Linked DNA regions of Vreelandella piezotolerans. Each later gene encodes a partner of the first gene's protein in a complex. Links are inferred from orthologs where the notes say so. Each region holds a gene or a part of one and is shown in the gene's direction. Other genes may lie near its edges.

What was found. Proteins that work in one complex are often made in the same cells at the same time.
Region 2: the proteins of groL (region 1) and metK are in contact, whole or in part, in a cryo-EM structure (PDB 8P4O), measured with the Escherichia coli proteins. The link is inferred for Vreelandella piezotolerans from one-to-one orthologs.

Annotation. Positions count from the first base shown.
Region 1 is NZ_CP048602.1:2,033,730-2,041,890, forward strand. The notes cover bases 3,138-6,057. They hold groL (chaperonin GroEL), read left to right. Parts: upstream 3,138-3,735; coding sequence 3,736-5,379; downstream 5,380-6,057. Other genes in these bases: GYM47_RS09370 (FxsA family protein), read left to right, coding at 3,138-3,156; GYM47_RS09375 (co-chaperone GroES), read left to right, coding at 3,386-3,679; GYM47_RS09385 (RNA methyltransferase), read left to right, coding at 5,525-6,057. In the rest of the region: GYM47_RS09355 (hypothetical protein), read left to right, coding at 31-660; GYM47_RS09360 (hypothetical protein), read left to right, coding at 695-1,687; GYM47_RS09365 (SDR family oxidoreductase), read right to left, coding at 1,715-2,476; more of GYM47_RS09370, read left to right, coding at 2,671-3,137; more of GYM47_RS09385, read left to right, coding at 6,058-6,259; GYM47_RS09390 (Na+/H+ antiporter family protein), read right to left, coding at 6,349-7,692; GYM47_RS09395 (GntP family permease), read left to right, coding at 7,900-8,161.
Region 2 is NZ_CP048602.1:70,362-73,178, forward strand. It holds metK (methionine adenosyltransferase), read left to right. Parts: upstream 1-707; coding sequence 708-1,928; downstream 1,929-2,817. Other genes in the region: tkt (transketolase), read right to left, coding at 1-461; ligB (NAD-dependent DNA ligase LigB), read left to right, coding at 2,140-2,817. UniProt on the Escherichia coli protein: Catalyzes the formation of S-adenosylmethionine (AdoMet) from methionine and ATP.

The DNA of each region.
Region 1 (8,161 bases):
CGCCGTCAATTTTGAGAAGGATCTCAACTTATGCAATGGCTGAACGACAATGCTCAGGCAATTTCTGCAGTGGCCAGTATTTGTACACTGTTCGTATGGGTGTTTTACGCGCAACTGCTCTATAACGGCTACGTGCGACAACGCCGACCTCGCATCATCGTCAATCGGGGTAAAGGTATCGGCACCAAAGCCCTGTGCTTGATCAGCAATATGAGCAGTGAGGCTATCTATATTCAACACTTGGTCGCCGTCCTGCACACTCGCGAAGGAGTGTATGAATTGGATGTCGTCGAGTATCAGCAGCAAAGCGGGGATGACAACGAAGAGTGCTACCGCACCCATCAGGGGCCTTTGGCATCGGGAGATTATTTGCACATACAGTCGTTTGGCTCGATCGTGGATCAGTTGGTTCAGCACTGGAAGCTAGACCAAGGCACCTTGCAAGAGCAAACACCAGAGCTCGAGATACGAGTCATCGCAATTTATGGCTCCGAAGATATGCCGGTCGGTGCCTCGAGGCGCTTTGCTTTGGATTTAAACGCGGATCCGCTCCACCAACTCACGCCGCTTAAAGTAGATACCGAGCGCATGAACAGTCGGCGCGATCGCAAGCGAGTACTGGAGTGGGCAAAAGCCATCGAGATGCATAAAGCACAATGATGTGCGCACCTAATTAAAAGGCGGGGACGTTCCTATGAAACCTATCATTGCACTCGTTTGGTTAGGCGCGCTGAGTACCCTCTCGTTCGGTGTGCATGCGGATGAGGAAGACAGCGACTTACCTGACTGGGCCGAAGAACGGGTAGAACCTTTCCGCGCCCGCATCGGCAATTGGGTCGACAATACGTCTCGTAATATTGATGCTTTTTTTGGCGGTGAACACTCGGCCACTGTCCAAAACAAGTCCTACTTACGTTTAGGCCAAGAAATCGACTGGATGGAAGGTGACGGCACCAACGGTGACATTAGCGTTCGTTATCGCATCGACCTGCCCACCACCGAGGAGCGTTTGAGACTCGTGGTCGAGAGCGATCCAGAAGAGTCGCAGGGTACGCTAGCCGATCAAGGTTCGGGTCGCCTCTACAATGATCAGAGAGACCGCAGCACGTCTACATTTGGCCTCGACTGGTTAGAAAGCCGTGATAAACGAGAAAATTGGAGCAATCGGATAGGCGCAGGTATTCGCCTACGTATGCCACTCGACCCGTATGTTCGTTTCACTAGCGAGCGGCTGTGGGACATTGGCGACGGCCCCTGGCAGCTGGAGTCCTTCAACCGTCTATCCTGGTTCAATAATGAAGGCTATTCGGCACGCACGACGTGGGACATAGGTCGCCCACTCTCCGAAAATAGACATTTGCGCTTTATCACTACCGTCCAATGGCGAGAGGAAGAAGACAAGCTGGAGTTTAGCGAAGTCGCTCAGCTCAATCAGCGTCTGAACGACCGCAGTGCACTACGTCATTCAGCCATTGCGATTGGTGAAAGCGCTTCCAATCCACGCATGACCAACTATTACCTACAAACCCGCTACCGTCGCGATCTTCACAAAGGCATTCTGTTTGGCGATGTCATACCAGAGCTGCATTTTCAGCGCGAGGATAGTTACGACCCCCGCTGGGCAATGACACTGCGTTTAGAAATGTACTTTCAGCGTGATATTCAGCGAGACTACTTTCAATTCTAACCGCAGCGTCGTCATCGGTAAGCGGTTTTAAAGCCGCAACCCCCCATCACATTCGATAATGCGTGCGGTGAAATAATCATTATCAAAAATGAACGCGACACTTTGAGCAATATGATCCGGCTCGCCTAAATGCTTTAACGGAACGTTAGATTCGATTCTTTCTAACATATCGGGACGCATCGAGGCCGTCATCTCGGTTTCGATAAAGCCAGGCGCGACGGTACCGGTGCGCACCCCGTAGCGCGCCAACTCTTTTCCCCACGTAACGGTTAGGGCATGCACTCCCGCTTTGGCGGCAGCGTAATTGCTTTGCCCCATATTGCCCGCGCGAGAAATGCTGGAAATATTGACGATAACGCCGTCATGTCCCGCCTCGACCATCTGGGCCGCCGCCTCACGACCGCATAAGAATACCCCCGTCAAATTAACGTCCAGTACGCGCTGCCACGAGGAGAGTGACATGCGTTTTTCAACGACGCCATCTCTAGCTTTGATCAATAGGCCATCATCGGTAATCCCAGCATTGTTCACACAGCCACTGACCGGGCCCATTCGATCGGCGATATCGGCAAACGCACGCTCGACGGATGCCTCATCTGCAACGTTGACTACGAAAGCCTGAGCGGTCACCCCCTCTGCACTTAAAGCAGACACCGCCCCATCCAGGGCCTCAGCACTCATATCCAACAGCGCAAGATGGGCTCCTTGTCTACCTAACCGTTGCGCAATAGCAAACCCAAGGCCTCGAGCGCCCCCCGTTATTGCAATCACTTTCTTGTCCACTTGCATCTCTCTCTCCTTAGCAGGTTTGTCTGCCGAATTGACAACCCATCCAGCACGCCTTGCCTTTCTTTTTGCATTGCAGCATAGAAGAGCCCACGAAAAATATCGAGCCCACCAGGGCGTTGGGACACTCATGGGACTGCTTGTTTTTTATATTTCTGTCACCATATCCGTTAATTACGACCGTCTTGGAGCTGGCTATGCCTATTCTTCTCTTTATATCGCTCTTTACGCTACTGGACTTTGTGCTGCTTTTTTCAATCGGCAGCCAGATAGGCTTATTGGCCACACTGATATTTGTGTTAAGCACCGGCTTCATCGGACTTCACCTCATTCGCAAGGAAGGTGTCTCCACCTTCGCCCGCGCCCGACAGCGCATGCAAATGGGTGAAATCCCCTCTCAGGAGCTACTGACTGGCGCCGCCCTCATCTTTGGTGGCGCTCTTTTGCTTGCCCCAGGGTTCCTATCCGACGCGCTGGGTATCGCCTGCTTGATTCCCAACGCTCGCCAACTACTCATGAAAGCCCTGACCTGGGTTGGTTTAAAAAGCGCTTCGCATCGGCACAAGTATCAGCGTGGCGCAGAAGACTGGGGGCGGTCGAACGAACAGCCCTCCTCCCATCGTGAAGAAGGCCCTATCGAAGGTGAATTCATAAGCGGTGACGATGAGCCGCGCCGTCGCTAAGTCATTCACCTGATTGCCAAAGGTGGCGAGGTATTTTTTTTCATACCTACCCCTTGAAAGGCGTTGGGCAGCCCCCACTTTTGTGTCAGCACACAGGTTCGGCGAAGGCTTTGCTTTCGCCATTGACATGAAGGCAGCACGCCTTCGCTTTCCGAGGGCTGAGCCCGCGGAAATCCCTTTAAGCTAACTGCCCCTTTTGGGCTTTGACGAACCTCAGGAGAACGTGAGCATGAATATCCGTCCTTTGCACGATCGCGTCGTCATCCGTCGCGTGGAAGAAGAGCAGAAAACCGCTGGCGGCATCGTGCTACCGGGTAATGCGCAGGAAAAACCCACGCGTGGTGAAGTTCTGGCCGTTGGTAATGGCCGTATTCTGGATAACGGCGATGTACGTCCACTGGATGTAAAAGTGGGCGATACGGTGATTTTTAAAGACGGCTTTGGCGTTGAGAAGCAAAAAATCAACGGCGAAGAAGTTCTGATCATGAGCGAAGCCGATATTCTGGCCGTCGTCGAAGGCTAATCCGACTCGGCTAATTACTTTCCCATTTTTATTTTAATTGTTAGGAAGTAACGAACATGGCAGCTAAGCAAGTTAAGTTCTCCGATGATGCTCGCAAACGCATGGCACGTGGTGTCGACGTCCTGGCGAACGCCGTTAAAGTCACGCTGGGCCCGAAAGGCCGCAACGTGGTATTGGACAAATCCTTCGGCGCGCCGACCGTCACTAAAGACGGTGTCTCTGTCGCAAAAGAGATCGAACTGAAAGACAAGTTCGAGAACATGGGCGCCCAGATGGTGAAAGAAGTCGCTTCCAAGACTTCCGACGCCGCCGGTGACGGTACCACCACGGCCACCGTTCTGGCACAGGCCATCGTAGCGGAAGGCCTGAAAGGCGTGACCGCGGGCATGAACCCGATGGATTTGAAACGCGGTATTGACCAAGCCGTGACCGCAGCGGTCAAAGAGATTCAGGCGATGTCCGTGCCCTGCACCGACACCAAGTCCATTGCGCAGGTAGGCACGATCTCTGCCAACGGCGACAAGCGCATTGGCGAAATCATCGCCGAAGCGATGGAAAAAGTCGGTAAAGAAGGCGTCATCACCGTTGACGAAGGTCGCGGTTTCGAAGACGAATTGGAAGTGGTCGAAGGTATGCAGTTCGACCGCGGCTACCTCTCGCCCTACTTCGTCACCAACCAAGACACCATGACCGTCGAGCTGGAAGATCCGTACATCCTGCTCGTCGACAAGAAGATCTCCAACATTCGCGAACTGCTGCCGGTGCTGGAAGCCGTTGCCAAGCAAGGCAAGCCGCTGGCCATCATCGCCGAAGATATCGAAGGCGAAGCGCTGGCAACGCTGGTCGTGAACAACATGCGTGGCATCGTGAAAGTCGCGGCTGCCAAAGCACCTGGCTTCGGCGACCGTCGCAAAGCTATGCTGCAGGATATCGCTATCCTGACGAACGGCACCGTGATCTCCGAAGAAGTAGGTCTGACCCTTGAGCAGGCGAACCTGGATCACCTGGGTACTGCCAAGCGCATGACCATGTCCAAAGAGAACACCACCATCATCGATGGCGCAGGTGCCGAGGACGACATCGAAGCGCGCGTTAACCAAATCCGCGCGCAAATCGAAGAAACGTCCTCTGACTACGACAAAGAGAAGCTGCAAGAGCGCGTTGCCAAACTGGCAGGCGGCGTTGCCGTTATCCGCGTCGGTGCGGCGACCGAAGTCGAAATGAAAGAGAAGAAGGCCCGCGTCGAAGATGCGCTGCACTCGACTCGCGCTGCCGTAGAAGAAGGCGTCGTACCTGGCGGCGGTACTGCCCTGGTTCGCGTGATGGCCAAAGTACAGGGCCTGACCGGTGACAACGAAGATCAGAACCACGGTATCAACATGGCGCTGCGTGCCATGCAGGCACCGCTGCGTCAGATCGTCACCAACGCGGGCGAAGAAGCCGCTGTGGTCATCAATCGCGTCAAAGATGGTGAAGGCAACTTCGGTTACAACGCGCAAACCAGCGAGTACGGCGACCTGTTCGAAATGGGTGTTCTCGACCCGGCAAAAGTAACCCGCACTGCGTTGCAGTCTGCTGGTTCCGTTGCTGGCCTGATGATCACCACCGAGTGCATGATCGCCGACGACCCGGAAGAGAAAGAAGCTGCCCCGGATATGGGTGGCATGGGCGGTATGGGTGGCATGGGCGGCATGATGTAATGCACCCATGAGCCTAACGCTCTGACGTTGGACGTCATCAAGAACCCCGCTTCGGCGGGGTTCTTTTATTAGTACCGACGTCATGGCGTCATAAAGCGTGCTACCATCACCGGCTTTATTTGGCAGCTTTTAGGTTCGACTTCTCGTGCTTTCCAATATTCGTATCGTGCTGGTGCAAACGTTCCACCCGGGCAACATAGGCGCAACAGCCCGCGCCATGAAAACCATGGGGCTGACGGAGCTCGTGCTGGTCAATCCTCGTACCTTCCCCGATGAAGAAGCCACTCGCCTAGCCGCCGGTGCAACGGACGTATTAGAAAACGCTCGCTGCGTAAAGACACTCGAAGAGGCCGTGAACGACTGCGTGCAAGTGGTCGGTGCCAGCGCTCGGCTGCGCAGCATGCCGCTGCCCCATTTCGACGAGCCTGACGAGATGGCCCAGCAAGTCATCGACAACGCCCATCATGCCCCGGTGGCCCTGGTGTTTGGCCGCGAACGCTCCGGGTTGACCAACGATGAGATTCGCTGCTGCAGCCACCAAGTCAGCATTCCCGCCAATCCCGAGTACGGCATTCTCAATCTATCGCAAGCGGTCCAGATTCTTGCCTACGAAGTGCATCGCGCCTGGCGCAAGCGCGACGTCAGCGGTTTTGAGTATCAGCGCCCGCTGGAAGCCACGCCGCCTAGCCGCGAACAGTTTGGCTATTTCCAGGAACATCTTGGCCGCTTGATGCAGCAAAGCGGTTTTTTAACCCAGCCCCACGCCCGTACCGAAGAGCAACTTCAAACGCTGTTTGCCCGTGCACAGCCTAGCCGCAAAGAGCTGTCCCTACTCCGTGGTCTGCTAAGTGCCTTTGAAGCGCACTTGCCTAAACAGTAACGTCTTATCCACTCAACGCGCTTTCATCAAGCACTTCCATCAAAAAAGGGCAGCCTCAGCGCTGCCCTTTTGGTAAGTATTGAGTGTGCTTAAAGCGTCATGGCCGCCAGCCAGCCAAACGCAATCAGCGGAAGATTATAGTGCAGGAACGTGGGCACCACGCTATCCCACATATGGTCGTGCTGACCGTCTACGTTCAAGCCTGAGGTGGGCCCCAAAGTGGAATCCGAGGCTGGCGACCCCGCATCGCCCAAGGCGGCAGCGGTGCCCACCAGCACTACAGTCGCCATGGGTGAGAAACCAAACTGCACGGCCAGCGGTACGAAGATCGCCGCAATGATGGGAATGGTTGAGAACGAAGAGCCGATGCCCAGGGTAATGAACAGGCCGACCAGCAGCATGACCAAAGCGGCCAAGCCACGATTATCGCCAAACAGATCGAAGGCACCCGCAACCAGCGAGTCGATATCGCCGGTGGCTTTCATGACTTCCGCAAAGCCTGCCGCCGAAATCATGATAAAGCCAATCAAAGCCATCATCCGCATACCGCTGGTGAACAGATCATCAGCCTCGCGCCATTTGAAAATACCACCCAATGACAGCAAGCCGATACCCACCAAGCCTCCAACGATCATCGAGCCGGTGTAGAGCTGAAGGCCTAACGCTGCCACGATCGCCACGCCTGACATGACTAACCCTAAGAGGTGCGGTTCGACAGGCGTGTGCGTCTGGCCATTGGGCGCGGCCACGTCCTTACTCGCGTAGCTACGCTGGCCGCGGTAGCTAAACAGTAGGGCGACCAACAGGCCCATGGCCATGCCGCCCACCGGAAGCGCCATGGCCATGGGCACCATGCCACGCGAGATCTCAAGCCCTAGTGGCTCTCCGGCACTGTTGAGATTGGCTAACAGAATATCGTTCAAGAAGATCGCCCCGAATCCTACCGGCAGCAGCATATAGGGTGCCGTAAGACCAAAGGTCAAAGCGCAGGCCACGGCGCGGCGGTCGAGTTGCAGACGATTCATCACCGCCAGCAGCGGTGGAATCAGCACGGGAATGAACGCGATATGGACCGGAATGGCATTTTGTGAGGAGATCGCGACCAGCAGTACGGCCACCAGCAGCAGCATCTTCACCCGTGCTTGGTGGGCGGCGGTCGCTTCTTTACCCAACAGAGTGATCAATCGGTTCGCCAGCATGTCCGGCAACCCAGAACGAGAGATGGCCACGGCAAAAGCGCCTAACGTTGCGTACGCCAGCGCCACCTGAGCGCCCCCACCGACGCCCTCGTTGAACGCGCTGAGCGTATCGTCTAGGGAAAGGCCTCCGACCAGCCCCCCTACCAACGCACCAACCACCAGTGCGAAAACGACGGACACGCGAAGAAGTGACAGTGCCACCATGACGAGCACTGCAAGAATTACTGCATTCATGGAAATACCCAGGGTTATTGGAAGGTCATCAACGCCAAAGGTGGCGGATTTTAACAGATGGGGCGCGCTTAATCAGGCGAAAGTGACGCTCTCTTTTGGTTACGACTTTAGTCACAACGCTATTGCTGCTATGCAACATTATGCCTAGTATCCCGGCCTTTGTTTAAACGCACCGCTTACTAAATTAACAAATGCTTAGGAGCCTGTATGGGCATGCTCGCCATTATTATTTCGTTGTCGCTATTGATGCTGCTTGCCTATCGCGGCATTTCTGTCCTCCTCCTTGCGCCGTTGATGGCCGCGTTAGCGGTTTTACTATCAGGCGACGGTGCTTTTTTACTGCCCATTTACACCGATACCTTCATGGGCGCCCTGGGCAACTATGTCATGCAGTTCTTCCCTCTCTTCTTGCTGGGCGCGCTCTTCGGCCAGTTGATGGCAGACTCAGGCGCCGCCCAGTCGATCTCCA
Region 2 (2,817 bases), 2.0 Mb from region 1 along the record:
CCCAGGAAACACCAGGTGTGGTGGTCGACGATGGTGTGGCCGGGGCGATTGAACTGCGCGGCCAGCGTTTTCTCGGCAATGGCGAAACCGACCGCGTTGGCAAAGCCTTGGCCCAGCGGGCCAGTGGTGGTTTCGATGCCAGGAGCGTAGCCGAACTCCGGGTGGCCAGCGGTGGGCGAGTGCAGCTGGCGGAAGTTTTGCAGCTGTTCCAGGCTGAGTTCGTAGCCGCTCAAGTGCAGCAGCGAGTAGAGCAGCATGGAGCCGTGGCCATTCGACAGCACGAACCGGTCGCGATCGGCCCACTTGGGGTCTTCGGGGTTGTGCTTGAGGTAGTCATTCCACAGCACCTCGGCAATATCAGCCATACCCATGGGGGCGCCAGGGTGGCCGGATTTGGCCTTCTGAACGGCATCCATGGAAAGGGCGCGAATGGCATTGGCCAGCTCAAAACGGGACGGCATGGGGGTGCTCCTCGCCTGAAAACGGAAAGAATAAAGGCGCTATTGTCGCTGACTTCCCCGGCGGCGGCAAATTCTCAGGGGTACGTTGTGGGAAGAACCCCCAACAGCGTGTAGACTCTGCCTCCCGAAGTGGTGGTGAACGTCACGGTGCCGCTTCTTTATACGGGCAGGGAACCTCCTGCCATGATTTCCTGCTGATGCTGCGGTCATAACGAAGCAGCCGTCATACAGAGGGTCGAGTGCGCGATGAGCGAATATTCCCTGTTTACCTCCGAGTCCGTTTCCGAGGGCCATCCCGATAAGATTGCCGACCAGATTTCAGACGCGGTGCTAGATGCCATTATCGCCCGGGATAAACAGGCCCGTGTTGCCTGTGAAACGATGGTGAAAACCGGTGTAGCCATTATTGCCGGTGAGATCACCACGTCCGCGTGGGTGGATCTCGAGACGCTGGTGCGTGATGTGATTACCGATATTGGCTACACCTCGTCTCAAGTGGGCTTCGACGGTGCCACATGCGGCGTCATCAACCTGATTGGCAAGCAGAGTGTCGATATTGCGCAGGGTGTCGATCGTACCAAGCCGGAAGATCAAGGCGCGGGCGACCAGGGCCTGATGTTCGGCTACGCCACCAACGAAACCGACTCGTTCATGCCGGCCCCGATCCACTACTCGCACCGCTTGGTCGAGCGTCAGGCGGAGCTGCGTAAAAACGGCCTGCTGCCGTGGTTGCGCCCGGATGCCAAGAGCCAGGTGACGTTCCGCTACAATGCAGACGGGCAGCCTTGTGGCGTCGATGCGGTAGTGCTGTCGACTCAGCACGATCCGGAGATCGATCAAGAAGACCTGCGTAAGATGGTCAAGCGCGAGATCATCGAACAAGTGATTCCTGCGGAGTGGTTGGACGCCGATACCCAATATCACATCAACCCGACCGGCAAGTTCGTGATTGGTGGCCCGGTGGGCGACTGCGGCCTGACCGGCCGTAAGATCATCGTCGATACCTATGGTGGTATGGCGCGCCACGGTGGCGGCGCGTTCTCGGGCAAGGATCCGTCGAAAGTAGACCGTAGCGCCGCATACGCTGGCCGTTATGTGGCGAAAAACGTCGTGGCCGCGGGCCTGGCAGACAAGTGTGAGATTCAGGTCTCCTATGCCATTGGCGTGGCAGAGCCGACCTCTGTGTCCATCGACACCTTCGGTACCGGCAAAATCGACGACGCCAAGATCGTCGAGTTGGTGCGCGAGCATTTCGATCTGCGCCCCTACGCGATCACCACCATGCTCGACCTGCTGCATCCGATGTATCGCCTCACGTCTGCGTATGGCCACTTCGGCCGCGCGCCGTTCGAACACAGCTACACTTGGGTGGACGACAAAGGCGAAGAGCATAAAGAGACCTTCACTGCGTTTCCATGGGAAAAAACCGATAAAGCGGACGCGCTGCGTCAGGCCGCCGGTCTATAAGCTTTTCGCGAGCGCGACGAGCGCCACGGGTTAGCCAAAAGCGCCTCCTGGTTTATGCCAGGGGGCGCTTTTTTATGTATCGAAACACTGTGCGAGTGGCTAGATGCGCATTGCATCTCTATCTGTTTGCTATAAGTTAACTTTAATAAGGATTGAAAGATCTTCCGTTCCCCACGAGAGGATGCGTATGCCGGGTTGCCGAACGATCACAATGGCGGGTTTAGTGGCCGCTTGGTGTATGGGTGTCACCTTTTCTGCACAGGCGGATAGCTGCCCCGACTGGCCTGCTGAGCGGCTGGCGCTGGAAACCCAGGCGCTAGCCGAACACATCGAGGTCTGGGACCGCGCTTACCATGATGGCGGCGAATCGCTGATTGCTGATGAGCTGTACGATCAGGCGCTGGCACGCCTGGCAAGTTGGCAAGCCTGCCAGGGTGATACGACACCCCACCGGCCGCTTACCCGAGTGACCCGTAGCGATGGCACCCGCATGCATCCGGCCGTTCAAACCGGGCTCAATAAAGTCGACGACGAAGGCGTTCGACGCTTTACCAGCCGCCGTGACGATCTGTGGATTCAACCCAAGGTAGATGGTGTGGCGGTGACGCTGCGTTATCGGAATGGGGAGCTAGTAGAAGCCGTCAGTCGAGGAGACGGCGAGCGTGGGCAGGATTGGACGACGCGCGTTCAGCAGTTGCCCGGTGTGCCCGACTCGCTTCCTGACGCTGTCTCTGCAGTGCTGCAAGGCGAGCTCTATTGGCAGTTGGATAACCACGTACAGGCGCGCCAGCCGGATTCAGGCGCTCGTGGCGCCGTGGCCGGCGCCATGGCACAGCGCGAACCGAGCCAAGAGACGCTGAGTCGCATTGGTTTATTCGTGTGGGACTGG